2 regions of the Stutzerimonas sp. C6.4V genome follow, and region 2 is predicted to be linked to the other one. Evidence: predicted binding sites of a transcription regulator. Region 2 holds the regulator's gene; the other holds the start of a gene.
The links. Region 2 encodes sigma-54, which starts transcription at its own class of promoters, with help from an activator protein. Its sites were predicted from a motif close to ANTGGCATNNANNTTGCTNT; they were not measured.

Region 1 (7,545 bases), 690 kb from region 2:
GAGGGTGCCGCTGCCAGGCGGGTTGCGCACGGGCTCGCCCGACTCGAAGGACTGAACCCATTGCGTCTTGCCAACCGGAGTCAAGCCCTGAACGTTAGCGAAGTTGGCGAGAATGATCTGACCCTGCACTTTGGACTGGCCATTGGTGTACCGAGCAAAGATCGCGCCGGTTTCGCTGATTTCGAGACCCGCGAGCTCACCAGTCGTATATCCGTCCTGGCTGACGCTGTTGACGGCGAAAGTGCTGGCGTATTGGGTGGAGCCCCGAAAATCAAGGGAAACGTCCAGGCCGCCTGCCGGCGCCGCATTATTGAGCTCCCAGCCCCCTGATGTGTTCCGCTGAGCCGGCTGCCAATTATCAAGGGATACCAAGCCTGTCGCGCTATCGTAAGCCATTCCGGAGCCGCCGCTCATGGACGCCATACTTCCATCTGGATTGAAACTGATCGAGATACTTGCAGGGTCAGTGCCGCTCCAGGCGGCTATTGGTGGAACAGCCGTGTCATCGCCAGCTGTAGCCACAGGTGATGCAGGGTTGCGCCCGTCGACCAATACATTCATCTGCCATGTATTAGCTGTCGACGTTTTAACAAAGTACTGGGTCATCACATGAGCATTGCCTTGCTCATCGTAAATATTGGTCGATGTCGATGAGTTGTAGCTCAGCGGATCAGCGGGATCGAAAGGCGTATTGCTGGGCTGGGTGTTGGTCGAATTCAAATTAAAACCCTGCGTGACCTTTGTCGTTGCCTTGGGCTCCTGGCTGGAGGTCTGAATCTTCAGATCGCTGACTTGGCCGGTTTGGATATTGCCGTTGTCGTCGACCGAATAACCCTGCAGGTTATAACCGAAGTTATCGACCAGGTTGCCTTCCTTGTCCGTACCGAAATAACCGGCACGGGTGTAGCTCAATGCACCGTTATTGCTGACCTGGAAAAAGCCGTTGCCATTGATGGCAAGATCAAGCGCGTTCTGGGTGTAGTTGATGTTGCCCTGATTGAACTGCTGCGACACGTTGGCCAACAGAACGCCGCTACCCTGAGGGTTCTTGCCAGTACCAAGCACCGACGACGCGTAGACATCCGCAAACTCCGCCCGCGACTGCTTGAAGCCCGCCGTTCCGGCGTTGGCGATGTTGTTACCCGTGACATTGAGGTCTTTGCTGGCGGCACGCATGCCGCTGAGGCCGATATTGAACGACATGAACTGCTCCTGTTACCGGACGCGCCGGTAGTTACTGACCAATGACCTGAACCTGTGACAGCCCGATGCTGCCGACGCCGGCCAGGTTGAGCATCAACTCACCGCCGTTCTGTCCAAGCGTTACGCTGTCCACGTTGGCGGGAAGCATGGTGTACAAACCCTTGGTTTCGCCTTCATAAGTGGCTTGCGCTTCGAAACGGTAGGTTCCAGGCGGCAAGGTATTGCCGCTCGAATCCTTGCCATCCCACATGAACGAAACGTTGCCGGCCTCCTGCTGACCCATATTGATACGGTTGACTGCCGTACCGGCACTGTCATAGACGTTGACCGACACGTTGCTGCTGGAGGTTGGCAATACCAGACTCGCCTTGAAGGTCTCGGCAGTATCAATAACTGCCTTATCGGCCGGCACAATGACTTTACGCCCAACCAGGGAAGAGGCCTGCAGCGCTTGCGAAGACTGATAGCCCGACAGCATGGTTTCCATGCTGGAGTTCAGTTTCTCGACACCCTCCACTGTGCTGAACTGTGCCAGCTGAGCGATGAATTCACCGTTCTCCTGGGGCTCGAGCGGGTTCTGATTGTTCAACTGGGTAACCAGCAACTCGAGAAACTCGTTCTTGCCGAGATCGTTGCTTTTTACTTCGCGGTCCTTGATCTGGTACTGGTCGAGTACCGAACCGGTACCGGCGACGCTGCCTGTCGTGCTCATGGCAATCTCTCGTAAGGGTTACTGGCCCAGGGTCAGGACCTTCTGCAACATGGTCTTGGCCGTATTCATCAACTCGGCATTGGTCTGGAACGAGCGGCTCGCGGAGATCATGTCCGCCATCTCCTCCACCACATTGACGTTCGGGTAATACACGTAGCCTTCTGCATTCGCCGCCGGATGGTTCGGCTCGTAACGCGCCTGCAACTCGCTCTGGTCTTCCACCACACCAAGCACCTGTACGCCGACACCCGCCTGGCCCTGTTCGGCGAAAAGCGACTGGTCCGGTTGGCCGTTGGCCTGCTGAAGCATGGTGGCAAACACCGGATGGCGTGCCCGGTAGGTCTGGTCAACGCTGGACGACACCGTTTCGGCGTTGGCAATGTTGCTGGAGATGGTGTTGAGGCGGGTACTTTGGGCACTCATGCCGCTGCCGGCGATGTTGAACACGTTGCTAAGGGACATGACGTTCGCTCCTTTTATTCGCCGCGCAGGGCGCTCATGAGCCCCCTGAACTTACTGTTGAGCATGGTGAAGCTCGCCTGAAAATCGATAGCGTTTTCGGCGTAAGCCGCTTGCTCGACCTGCGCATCGACGGTGTTCTGGTCCAGTGACGCGTGCGCTGGGGTACGGAAGCGCAGCCCTGGGTCAGCGATCTCCATGCCTTGAGCAGCGATATGCTGACTGTTGGTGACAGCCACCCCAAAGCCACCCTGGTTCTTGCTGTTCTGCGCAGCAAGAACCGAGCTGAAATCCAGATCACGCGCCTTGTAGTTGGGCGTGTCGGCGTTGGCTATGTTGTTGGCCAGGACTTCGGCACGCTGGGCGCGGAAACCCAGCGCCTTCTCATGAATGCCAAGTGCCTTGTCGAAACTGATGCTCATGATCTGGCCCTCCGCCGGATACAGTCTGCTTGGCAAACTTACAGCAAAGGCCGTGCCACTCAGCTAAGTGACTGAAAATTCGAGTTTTTTTAGGAGGCTGTCGCGCAGAGGCGTCAAAAGCGGCAAAGCTTTTCCGAAGGGCTTGCCGCTTCTTTCCGAGTAGCCGACAGATTTCTGCCGCCTGCTCTTTCGGGATGGGTCATTTCGCCTTGTAGATGATGCCGGGGCTGCACTGCACCATCTGGTATAGCTCTGGCAGGCCGTTCAGGGCTTCGGATGCGCCTAGAAAGAGATAGCCACCAGGTTTCAAGGTGGCGTGGATGCGCTTGAGAATGTCTTTCTTCACTTCAGCCGAAAAATAGATCAGCACATTTCGGCAGAACACTACATCGAACTTACCCAGCACTGCGTAGCTGTCGAGCAGGTTTTGTACGCGGAACTCGACACGACTCCGGATAGCGGGTTTCACCACCCATCTTCCTGGTGTCTTGACGTCGAAATAGCGCTGCAGACGCTCGCTGGACAGGCCCCGGGCAATGGCCAGGCTGTCGTATTCGGCTGCCTTGCTTGCCGCGAGCATCGCACCAGACAGCTCCGTCGCCACAATCTGAACGGACGGCTTCGGCTGGCCGGTACTGTTTCGTTCGTACTCGTCAATCATCATCGACAGCGAATATGGCTCCTGGCCTGACGAACAGGCAGCGGACCATATCCGTAACCGTTGCCCCGGCGCAGACTTGAGAAGCTCCGGAAGTACACGGCTCTTCATCACTTCGAACGGATAGGTATCGCGAAACCAGAGCGTTTCGTTGGTCGTCATGGCATCGACGACCTGCTCACGTAGGCCGCTACGGGGCTGCGACTGAATTTTCCTTACCAGATCTCCCAGGCTCTTGAGCCCCTGCTGCTCCATCAGCTTGTTCAATCGGCTGGACACCAGATACTGCTTGTTGTTGCCCAGCACAATGCCGCAGGTCTTTTCCAAAAACACTCGGAACTGATCGAAATCCAGATCACCTGACACTAATAAGGCCCTACCGTCGTATTGAAGAGGACAAGCCTCAGTTTGCGTCCGTACTCCGGATCCGCTCTATCACTCGGCTTGCGAGATCGTCCGGCTGGAATTTGGCTAGAAAATCATCAGCGCCAACTCGCTTGACCATGTTCTGGTTGAATACGCCAGAGAGCGAAGTATGCAGCAGAACATGCATGTCACGCATTTCTGGGTTCTGGCGAACCTCCGTGGTCAGTGTGTACCCATCCATCTCGGGCATTTCGATATCGGAGATCATCATGATGAACTCCTCTGCCGGCTTTTTGCCTTGCGCAAGAAGCCCCTTGAGATAGGTAAGCGCCTGGCGTCCGTCGTTTTGAGCGACCACCTCTATTCCGAGATTCTGCAGACAGCGGGTGATCTGCTTTCTCGCGACGGACGAGTCATCGACAATCAGCACGCGACAGGAAGACGCCTTGGAGTGGGTCTCTTCATCCGGAATGCTCACCGACACCAGCTCCGACACCGGCGCGACCTCGGCGAGCACCTTTTCCACATCGATGATTTCGACCATCTGGTTGTCGACGTGGGTCACCGCCGTCAAATAATGGTCGCGCCCTACTCCCTTGGGCGGCGGAAGAATATCTTCCCAGTTCATGTTCACGATCCGCTCGACCGAACGCACAAGGAAGCCGAGCACCTTGTTGTTGTATTCGACGATGATCGCGAAGCTGTTGGTGAGGTCATCGAGGCCCGGTTTTCCGGTAGCCAACGACAGATCAAGGATTGAGAGCGTATTGCCGCGAATGTTAGCCACGCCGCGCACCACTGGACTGGACCGCGGCATGACCGTAAGCCGGGGACACTGCAGCACTTCCTTGACCTTGAACACATTGATTCCGTAGAGCTGCTTGCCGTCCAACCGGAACAACAGCAATTCAAGGCGGTTCTGCCCGACCAGCTGCGTACGCTGGTTAACCGAATCCAATACACCGGCCATGCCAGTTTCCTCTCGCTTGGTAGTGGGCACTCATGAATGTCGGAACCTACGGCACGGGCCTTGCTTCGGCATGATCATGAATAAAATATCGACTTATTTATGGCGTCCACGCTCTGCCCTGTGCGGAGCGCTACTTGTCGTACTGGTTCTGTCAGGGACGGGCCAACTGGCCGAAGCCAGAACCATGACCCGACCTGAACAGCTTATCGACGTCACCCACAACTTTCTTGAGCGGGAAGTGACCGAATATTTGCAGCGTAGCCAAATTCAGGCTCGCCATGAAGTCGAGGTGAACCGACTCGACCCACGCCTGCGTCTGGCGCAGTGCAGCAGCCCGCTCACGACCCGGCTGGAGAGCCCGGCGCAACCTATAGGCAGAGCAACGGTCCGTGTCAGCTGCGAGGGCTCTACCCCCTGGTCGGTATTCGTACCCGCTCAGGTGCACCTGTTTCGTGAGGTGGTGGTCGCCCGCCGTCCTCTCAAGCGCGAGAGCGTGATCGCGGAGGGTGACGTCACGCTCGCCGAGCGGGACGTCAGCCTGCTGACGCAGGGTTATCTGACCGCACTCGACCAGGCGCTCGGTAACAAGCTGACACGCAGCACCCTGCCCGATCAGGTTTTGCCGCCCAGCTCCATTACCCTTGCAGAGGTCATACGCAAAGGGGATCAGGTTGTGATCAGCGCGAAAAACTCGACAATAAATGTAAGAATGCCCGGCGAGGCCCTAACCGACGGTGCGCTCGGCAGCCAGATTCGTGTCAAGAATCAACGATCCGGCAGAGTGGTGAAAGCCAGGGTCACAGGTCCCGGCCAGGTCGAAGTAAACATGTAGCGCTGCAGCCCCTCGAAAGCCATCGCTCAAAAAGAGCTAAAGTTCCTATAAGCTTTGCCGAAAAGCAGGCAAGCGTCCTGACTTATTCGAGGTCTCCATCATGGTTATCGATTTCAACCGACCGAACGGTGCGGTTACTCCACCCACAAGCGGGCGCAACAATGGCGTCCAGAATGCTGATCGGGCTCCCGCTCAACAGGCACCGGCAGAGCCGACCAAGAATGCCAGCAGTGCCTCAAGCCAGGGTGAAAGTGTACAGCTGAGCCCGGAAGCGCAGCGGCTCCAGCAAGCGACCGACAAGATGAACCAACAGCCGTCTGTTGATTCGGAGCGCGTTGCAGCCATCAAACAGGCCATCGCCGACGGGAGCTACCAGGTAGACAGTCAGCGCGTAGCCTCCAAACTGCTCGCATTCGAAAACCAGCGCTGATTCCGATTGACGCTCATCGCTCCCAGAGGTCGACATGCAAGATACCGATTTGCTTCAGCAGCTCATTGAGGACATCGGCACGGCCCAGAGACTTCTTGAGCTTACTGACGCTGAATACCAGTCACTTGCCGAACGCGACCTCGCCAACCTGGAACAGCTACTGACCCAAAAACAGGCGCTCCTGGCACTGCTTGGGCAACACGGTTCTCTTCGCAGCCAGGCTCTCATCAGGGCCGGTCTCAATGCCGACCGAACCGGCCTTCAATCGTTTGCCGCCAGCTCAGCAGCCGGCGCGGACATCCTGAAGCAAGCAGAACGACTCGATACGATCCTCGATGCGTGCCGAAGCGCCAACGAGCGCAATGGCAAGCTCATAAGAGCCAACCAGCGTGCCGTTGGCAGCATGTTGCAGATACTGCAGAGCAGCAACCAGACACCCGGGCTTTATGACCGCCGGGGTGCGGCAGCCAAGAGCAGCTACCATCGACCGCTCAGTCAGGCGTAACGCCGGGAGTCGGCATTCTGGCAGAGTGCTATCATGCGCCTGAGTTTCGTTACCTGGCGGAGATCCAAGCAACGTGTCTAATCTTTTTGCCGAGGAACACGGGCCCCAGCCGCCCCAGATCCTCAGAACCGCAACGGAGGTTTTTTCCAACCTCCGTCCTCTTCTGGAAAATCGGACATCCCTTCAGATTCGCTTTACCGAGCGCAATCAGCGCTATCAGACCTTTCTCGTCGACATCAACCGTGAAAAGGGATGGATAGCCTTTGACGAGCTGATACCGAACGATGGCGAGCGGCTGCTGATGGCAGGCGAGACCTTTCACATCGAAGGCTTCTACGAGGGCGTGCGCATCGCATGGAGCAATGATCATCCCGTCCATCCTGGCGAACTGGACGACGCGCGCTGCTACTGGGCGCCATTGCCTACGGAAATCCTGTACCACCAGCGGCGCAACGCTTACCGCGCCCAGCTCTTTGGCCAACCCGCCGGTGCCGAGCTCAACGGCAAAGCCATCAAGACGCCGCTGGAGGGCAAGCTACTTGATATGTCTGCTACCGGCTGCAAGGTGAGCTTCAGCGGCGACGTGCAGAGTCGCCTGCAAACAGGACAGGTCTATGAGCAACTCACCGCCAGGCTCCCCTTTGGCGACATCACCACGGCGGTGGAAGTGCGACACGTCGTATTCGACGAAAAGCTATGCACGACGTTCTGCGGAATGCGTTTTCATCGTCTGGCTGGCTTGACGCAACGTCAGATCGAACGATTCGTCTACCAACTGCAACGCGAGGCACGCCGCGACCAGGCTGCCGACCGGTTCAGCTAAGTCCGGATATTCAAGATTGATGTCGCGCCGATGCGGTCTGCATCGGAGCAAAAATACGCCGCCGGGCCAGATAGCGCGAACAGCGCATCCGATACAGCCAGTAGAGTAGACAGCGACGGGGGTTAGACCCCTGCCGCTGAAGAGGCTGGTGTCCCAGGCGAGGTT
Region 2 (7,545 bases):
TTGCGCATGTCGAACAGCTCGCGGCGCGAGAGACTGGGCAGGTTGGTCCCGGCCACCCAGACTTCGCCACTGACGGGCTTCAACTGTGCAGCAATCAGGCGCAACAAGGTGGTCTTGCCACAGCCTGACGGCCCCATGATGGCCGTCACCTTGCCGCGCGGAATGACCATGTCGATGTTATTGAAAATGCTCCGCTCGCCGCGCTTGAAGGTGACACCCTTCAGCTCGACGGCGTTAGCGTTGGCGGCACTCATCGGATCTCCTCGGATACAGCCTGCGAAACAGACGCGCTCCGAGCGTTCGGAGATACTTCGCAGAGCCGTTTTGGCGGCGCGAACTATAGCACCGCGCCGTAGGCGTCCCAAGCAGCCCACTGTATCGGCACATGAGCAATCGCACGCCGTTCAGCTTGCATTCAGCTACAGGCGCGACGATCTGCACTAAAGCTTTCGGTGAGGGGCGGCTGGATTGGCGCTATAATCTCGCGTTTTCATTCAGGCGATGACCAGACATGAGCCAGAGCAGCCAGCTGATCGAGACTGCCCAACGCACTATCCGCATGGAAGTGGAAGCGGTCGAGCAACTCAGAACGCGTATCGACGAGCAGTTCGTCAGGGCCTGTGAACTCATCCTGCAGTGCAAGGGCCGTGTCGTGGTGGTCGGCATGGGCAAATCGGGCCATATCGGCAACAAGATCGCCGCCACTCTCGCCAGCACGGGCACCACGGCATTCTTCGTACACCCGGCCGAAGCCAGCCATGGCGACATGGGCATGATCACCCGGGACGATGTCGTGCTGGCGCTCTCCAACTCGGGCAGCACCAGCGAGATCGTGACCCTGCTGCCGCTGATCAAACGCCTGGGCATCACCCTCATCAGCATGACCGGCAACCCCGAATCAGTGCTGGCCAAGGCCGCCGAGGTCAACATCGACGCCAGCGTAGCCATCGAAGCCTGCCCACTGAATCTGGCGCCTACGTCCTCCACCACCGTGAGTCTCGTGCTGGGCGATGCCCTGGCCATTGCCCTGCTCGAAGCTCGCGGCTTCACCGCGGAAGATTTTGCCTTTTCCCATCCGGGCGGTGCGCTGGGACGGCGCCTGCTGCTCAAGGTCGAGCACGTCATGCATTCCGACGACCGCCTGCCACAGGTAAGCCGGGGCACGTCGCTGCGTGACGCCCTGCTGGAGATGACCCAGAAAGGCCTCGGCATGACGGTCGTGGTGGAAGAGGATGGCCGCCTCGCCGGGATATTTACCGACGGTGACCTGCGCCGCACGCTGGACAAGGGTGTCGATGTGCGACAGGCCAGCATCGACCAGGTCATGACCATCCATGGCAAGACCGCCAACGCCGACATGCTCGCCGCCGAAGCCCTGAAGATCATGGAAGACAACAAGATCAACGCGCTGGTGGTGGTCGACGAACGCGACCGCCCGGTGGGCGCACTGAACATGCACGACCTGTTGCGTGCAGGGGTAATGTAATGAACGATCTGCTGCGCCGCGCCCGAGATGTTCGCCTGGCCATTTTCGATGTCGATGGTGTGCTCACCGACGGCAAGCTGTATTTCCTGGTCGACGGCAGCGAGTTCAAGACCTTCAACACCCTGGACGGGCACGGCATCAAGATGCTGATCAACTCCGGCGTTCGCACCGCGATCATCAGCGGACGCAAGACCCCGGTGGTCGAGCGGCGCGCCCAGGGGCTCGGCATTCAGCACCTGTACCAGGGTCGCGAAGACAAGCTGGTGGTGCTCGATGAACTGCTGGGCGAACTTGAACTCGATTATGCTCAGGTGGCCTACCTCGGCGACGACCTGCCCGACCTGCCGGTCATTCGCCGGGTTGGCCTGGGCATGGCTGTCGCCAGCGCCGACAGCTTCGTCCGTCAGCATGCCCACGGCGTCACGACCGCACGCGGCGGCGAAGGCGCTGCACGCGAGTTTCTGCGAGTTGATCATGCGCGCGCAGGGTACCCTGGACGCCGCGCAATCCGCCTATCTATGAGGTCCCGATGCTGAGCCGAATCCGCCTTCCCGGCCTCCTTCTGATGATTGCGCTGCTGCTGGTCGCGGTAGGCTATTGGAACATTCGTCCCGAAAGCTTCATGCAGGACGCCCCGGCCACCGCTGCAGAGCAATCACCGATCGACTTCTATGCCACCAACACCCGCACCGTGCAGTATCAGCCGGACGGCAAGCGCAACTACGAGCTGACAGCAGACAAGGTCGAACATATCAAGGCAAGCGACGTCAGCCTGCTGACCCGCCCCGACCTTCGCTCCTACCGCGGCTCCGCCCTGCCCTGGCACGTTACCAGCGAGCGCGGCGAAGTTGGCCCGCAGGGCAAGGAGGTGGAGCTTATCGACAACGTCCGCGTCGAGCGCACCGATGCCAAGGGCCGCCCGACAATCATCACCAGCAGCCGGATGACCGTGCTGCCGGATGAGGAATATGCCGAGACCGGGCAACCCGTTAGAATCGTCGCCGCGAACGGCGTTACGAACGCTACGGGTATGAAAGCGTACCTGAACGAAGGCAGGATGCTCCTGCTATCCAATGTAAGAGGCCAGCATGAGCTGCGTTAAGACCCTTCCTTTCCTGCTCGGAATGAGCATCTTCCTGCTCGGCGCCAATGCCCATGCACTGCCCGAAGACCGCAACCAGCCGATCCGCGTGCAGGCCGACACGGCCGAGCTGGACGATCGCCAGGGCGTCGCGGTCTATCGCGGTGATGTGGTCATCACCCAGGGCACGATGAAGATCACCGGCGACACCGTGACCATCACCCAGAACAAGAACGGTGACGTCGAAGTATTCACCTCGATCGGCAAGCCCGCCTATTACGAGCAGAAGCCGGCGGTCGACAAGGAGATCGTCAAGGCCTATGGGCTGACGATCCAGTACTTCGCGGCAAACGAGCGTATCGTGCTGATCGACCAGGCAAAGGTCGTCCAGGAGGGCAATACTTTCGAAGGCGAAAAGATCGTTTATGACACCCAGCGCCAGATCGTCAACGCAGGCCGCGCAACCAATACCGATGTGACCACGCCACAGCCGCGCGTCGACATGGTCATCCAGCCCCGCAAGAAAGACGAGTCGACAGCGGAGCAGAGCGAGTAATGGCAACGCTGAAAGCCCAGCACCTGGCCAAAAGCTACAAGAGCCGTCAGGTCGTGCGCGACGTGAGTCTTTCGATCGACAGCGGTCAAATCGTCGGCCTTCTCGGGCCCAACGGTGCCGGAAAGACCACCTGCTTCTACATGATCGTGGGACTGGTCAGGGCCGACCAGGGCCGCGTGCTGATCGATGACCAGGACGTAACCCACCAGTCCATGCATGGTCGAGCACGGGCAGGCATCGGCTACCTGCCACAGGAGGCCTCGATCTTCCGCAAGCTATCGGTGGCCGACAACATCATGGCGATCCTTGAGACGCGCAAGGACCTGGACCGCAACGGGCGCCAGCAGGCACTTGAAGGCTTGCTTCAGGAGTTTCATATCAGCCACATCCGCGACAGCCTCGGCATGAGCCTGTCGGGTGGCGAACGCCGTCGCGTCGAGATCGCACGTGCGCTGGCCACGGCACCCAAGTTCATCCTGCTCGACGAGCCTTTCGCCGGCGTGGACCCGATTTCGGTCGGCGATATCAAGCAGATCATCCATCACCTCAAGGCCAAGGGCATCGGCGTACTGATCACCGATCACAATGTCCGCGAAACGCTGGATATCTGTGAAACAGCCTACATCGTCAACGATGGCCAACTGATCGCCGAAGGCAACGCCGAGACCATCCTGGCCAACCAGCTCGTGAAGGAAGTGTATCTCGGACACGAATTCCGCCTCTGATTGCGGGATTTCGCTTCGAGACAGGCACCGGGGGCTAGGCAAAGGCTTCGTTGGCAGGCATATAATTTGCTTACAGGGACGCCGGCGGGCGTCAACGAAATGGAACAGGCGCGGTTGCGCCGGCAAACAAGGTTCGAAGTCCTCTGCCATGAAACCATCGCTAGTCCTGAAGATGGGCCAGCAGCTGACGATGACACCGCAGCTGCAACAGGCCATACGACTGCTCCAGCTGTCCACGCTGGATCTCCAGCAGGAGATCCAGGAAGCGCTGGATTCCAACCCCATGCTCGAACGCGAGGAAGATGGGGACGACTTCGACAACTCGGACCCTATGGCCGAGTCGGTCGAAAGGAAGCCCGAGACCACGGCAAGCGAGCAGAACAATACCGACACCCACCATGAAGAGCCGATCAATACGGTAGAAAACTTCGAGGACGGTGATTGGGGAGATCGCATCCCCAGCGAGCTGCCAGTCGATACTGCCTGGGAGGACATCTATCAGACCAGCGCCAGCAGCCTGCCCAGCAGCGATGATGACGAATGGGACTTCACCACCCGCACCTCCGCCGGTGAAAGCTTGCAGAGCCATCTGCTCTGGCAGTTGAATCTCGCGCCGATGAGCGACACCGATCGGCTCATCGCGGCCACGCTGATCGACTGCATCAACCCGCAGGGCTACCTCGACGAGACCCTGGAAGAGGTACTTGAATCCTTCGATCCGGAGCTCGAAATCGAGCTGGACGAGATCGAAGTGGTGCTGCGCCGTATCCAGCAGTTCGAACCGGCCGGCATTGGCGCACGTGACCTGCGTGAGTGCCTGCTTCTGCAGCTGCGCCAGTTGCCCGAGCGCACCCCGTGGCTGGCGGAGGCGATGCGCCTGGTTGGCGACCATCTGGACATCCTCGGCAGCCGGGACTACAGCGCCCTGATGCGCCGCATGAAGCTCAAGGAAGATGAACTGCGCCAGGTTGTGGACCTGATCCAGACCCTCAATCCGCGCCCGGGCTCGCAAATCGAAACGAGCGAGCCGGAGTACGTGGTGCCCGATGTCATCGTGCGCAAGCACAACGACCGCTGGCTGGTGGAACTGAACCAGGATGCCATGCCGCGATTGCGGGTCAATGCCCAGTATGCAGGCTTCGTAAAGCGTGCCGATTCGAGCGCTGACAACACCTTCATGCGCAACCAGTTGCAGGAGGCGCGCTGGTTTATCAAGAGCCTGCTCAGCCGCAATGAAACCCTGATGAAAGTCGCCACGCAGATCGTCGAGCATCAGCGCGGCTTTCTCGACCACGGCGATGAAGCCATGAAGCCCCTGGTGCTGCATGACATCGCCGAAGCGGTCGGTATGCACGAGTCGACGATTTCCCGCGTCACCACTCAGAAATACATGCACACACCTCGCGGCATCTATGAGCTGAAATACTTCTTTTCCAGCCATGTGAGCACCGCCGAAGGCGGCGAATGCTCCTCTACTGCGATCCGCGCGATCATCAAGAAGCTGGTGGCTGCGGAAAACCAGAAAAAGCCATTGAGCGACAGCAAGATCGCTGGTTTACTGGAGGCACAGGGTATCCAGGTCGCACGCCGAACAGTCGCCAAATATCGCGAATCTCTCGGGATCGCGCCGTCTAGCGAACGCAAGCGGCTGCTGTGACGCAGGCGACCTGAGCGGCTCATCGCCAGCCCTTCGCACGTGGCAATAAGGAGATGCAGTATGCAAGTCAACATCACTGGCCTTCACCTGGAAATCACCGAAGCCCTGCGTGACTACGTCGAGGAGAAATTCGAGCGACTGGAACGACATTTCGATCGCATCATTGCCGTCCAGGTAGTGCTGCAGGTCGAGAAACTCAGACAAAAGGCCGAAGCCACGCTGCACGTAGCCGGGCGCGAAGTCGTTGCCAACGCCGAACATGAAGACATGTATGCAGCCATCGACCTGCTTGCCGACAAGCTGGATCGCCAGCTCATCAAGCATAAAGAAAAACAGCTCGACCATAGCCAGGGTGCCCTTGCTCGCTAACCCATCATGATCCGAATCGAAAACATCCTGACCCCCGGACGTTCCCTCGTGAACGTACCGGGAGGTAGTAAGAAACGCGTCCTGGAGCAGATCGCCAAGGTGATCGCCCAGGATTTGCCAGACCTGGACCCACAAACTGTCTTCGAGAGTTTCGTTGCCCGCGAAAAACTAGGCTCCACCGGGTTTGGCAACGGTATCGCCATTCCTCACTGCCGCATGGCCGGCTGTGCATCGCCGCTTAGCGCGGTGTTGCGACTCGACGGGCCAGTGGACTTCGATGCCATCGACGGCGCACCGGTTGACCTCTTGTTCGTGCTTCTGGTCCCGCAAGCCGCAACCGATGAGCACCTCGAACTGCTTCGCCAGATCGCCAGCATGCTGGATCGCGAGGAGGTGCGCGATCAGCTGCGCAAGGCGCCTACCAGCCAGGATCTTTACCAGGCGATTGTTGATATACAAAGCGGCCGCTAGCGAGGCGGCATGTCACGCCTCCGCATGAAGTGAGGGAAGAGACGTGTACCCAACCTGCGAATCCTGTGGTCGATATATCAGCCTGAACCGGCGCATCGACGCGTATGCCAAGCCACCTGCCGCGGTAACGCCATGCGCCTGATCATCGTCAGCGGGCGCTCGGGCTCGGGGAAAAGCACCGCACTGGCGGTACTCGAAGACAACGGTTTCTATTGCATCGACAATCTGCCAGCCGGGTTACTGCCAGAGCTTGCCGAACGAGCGCTACTGCACACCGAACTCCTGCAACCACAGGTCGCGGTCTCCATTGATGCGCGCAACCTGCCAAGCCAGCTCAAGCGCTTTCCCGAGCTGCTCGACGAAGTACGCGCGCGGCACATCCACTGCGATGTGCTGTACCTCGACGCCGCAGATGAAACCCTACTGAAGCGCTTTTCCGAAACCCGTCGGCGCCATCCGCTGACCACCGAGCATCGCTCGCTGGCCGAGGCGATCCATGACGAGGAATTGCTGCTGGCGCCGATCATCGATCACGCCGACCTGAAGATCGACACGACACATCTGAACCTCTATCAACTGCGCGACACGCTCAAGCTGCGCCTGCTGAACAAGCCCGAACCCGGCACCGCCTTTCTCTTCGAGTCGTTCGGCTTCAAGCGAGGCATGCCGGTCGACGCCGATCTGGTATTCGATGTGCGCTGCCTGCCCAATCCCTACTGGAAAGCCGAGTTGCGCGAATTTTCCGGACTGGATCAGCCTGTCATCGACTATCTCGCCATGCAGGCCGATGTCGAGGAGATGTATCAGGACATCCTGGGCTACCTGAGCAAATGGCTGCCGCGATTCGCCGCCAGCAATCGCGCCTATGTCACGGTTGCCATCGGCTGCACTGGCGGCCACCATCGTTCGGTTTATCTGGCAGAGCGCATTGGCCGGGCCCTGCGCGAGCCATTGAAGAACGTTCAGGTTCGCCATCGCGACCTGGCCTAGGAAAAAAAATGCCGTCCTGCGAAATCATCATCATCAACAAGCTTGGGCTGCATGCCCGTGCTGCGGCCAAGTTCGTCGGTGTTGCCAACCGTTTCCCCTGTCAGGTGCGCGTCGGACGTTGCCCGGCCACGCTGGTCGATGGCAAGAGCATCATGGCGGTGATGATGCTCGCCGCAAGCAAGGGCACCACGCTGCATCTGCACGCCGAGG

Region 1: flgB (flagellar basal body rod protein FlgB) is a predicted target of sigma-54. The motif match lies at 2,837-2,856, and genes of this name have one in related genera.

Annotation. Positions count from the first base shown of each region.
Region 1 covers NZ_JBZUBM010000001.1:957,869-965,413, reverse strand. Annotated here, with positions in the region: gene flgE (flagellar hook protein FlgE) at 1-1,203, opposite strand, end outside; gene flgD (flagellar hook assembly protein FlgD) at 1,235-1,915, opposite strand; gene flgC (flagellar basal body rod protein FlgC) at 1,934-2,377, opposite strand; gene flgB (flagellar basal body rod protein FlgB) at 2,392-2,796, opposite strand; gene cheR (protein-glutamate O-methyltransferase CheR) at 2,996-3,820, opposite strand; gene AC4LFW_RS04700 (chemotaxis protein CheV) at 3,858-4,790, opposite strand; gene flgA (flagellar basal body P-ring formation chaperone FlgA) at 4,867-5,622, shown strand; gene flgM (flagellar biosynthesis anti-sigma factor FlgM) at 5,723-6,052, shown strand; gene AC4LFW_RS04685 (flagella synthesis protein FlgN) at 6,087-6,557, shown strand; gene AC4LFW_RS04680 (flagellar brake protein) at 6,631-7,380, shown strand.
Region 2 covers NZ_JBZUBM010000001.1:267,039-274,583, reverse strand. Annotated here, with positions in the region: gene AC4LFW_RS01245 (ATP-binding cassette domain-containing protein) at 1-254, opposite strand, end outside; gene AC4LFW_RS01240 (KpsF/GutQ family sugar-phosphate isomerase) at 512-1,486, shown strand; partial or broken gene AC4LFW_RS01235 (KdsC family phosphatase) at 1,486-2,008, shown strand; gene lptC (LPS export ABC transporter periplasmic protein LptC) at 2,016-2,588, shown strand; gene lptA (lipopolysaccharide transport periplasmic protein LptA) at 2,575-3,123, shown strand; gene lptB (LPS export ABC transporter ATP-binding protein) at 3,123-3,848, shown strand; gene AC4LFW_RS01215 (RNA polymerase factor sigma-54) at 3,997-5,505, shown strand; gene hpf (ribosome hibernation promoting factor) at 5,566-5,874, shown strand; gene ptsN (PTS IIA-like nitrogen regulatory protein PtsN) at 5,881-6,345, shown strand; gene rapZ (RNase adapter RapZ) at 6,478-7,335, shown strand; gene AC4LFW_RS01195 (HPr family phosphocarrier protein) at 7,344-7,545, shown strand, end outside.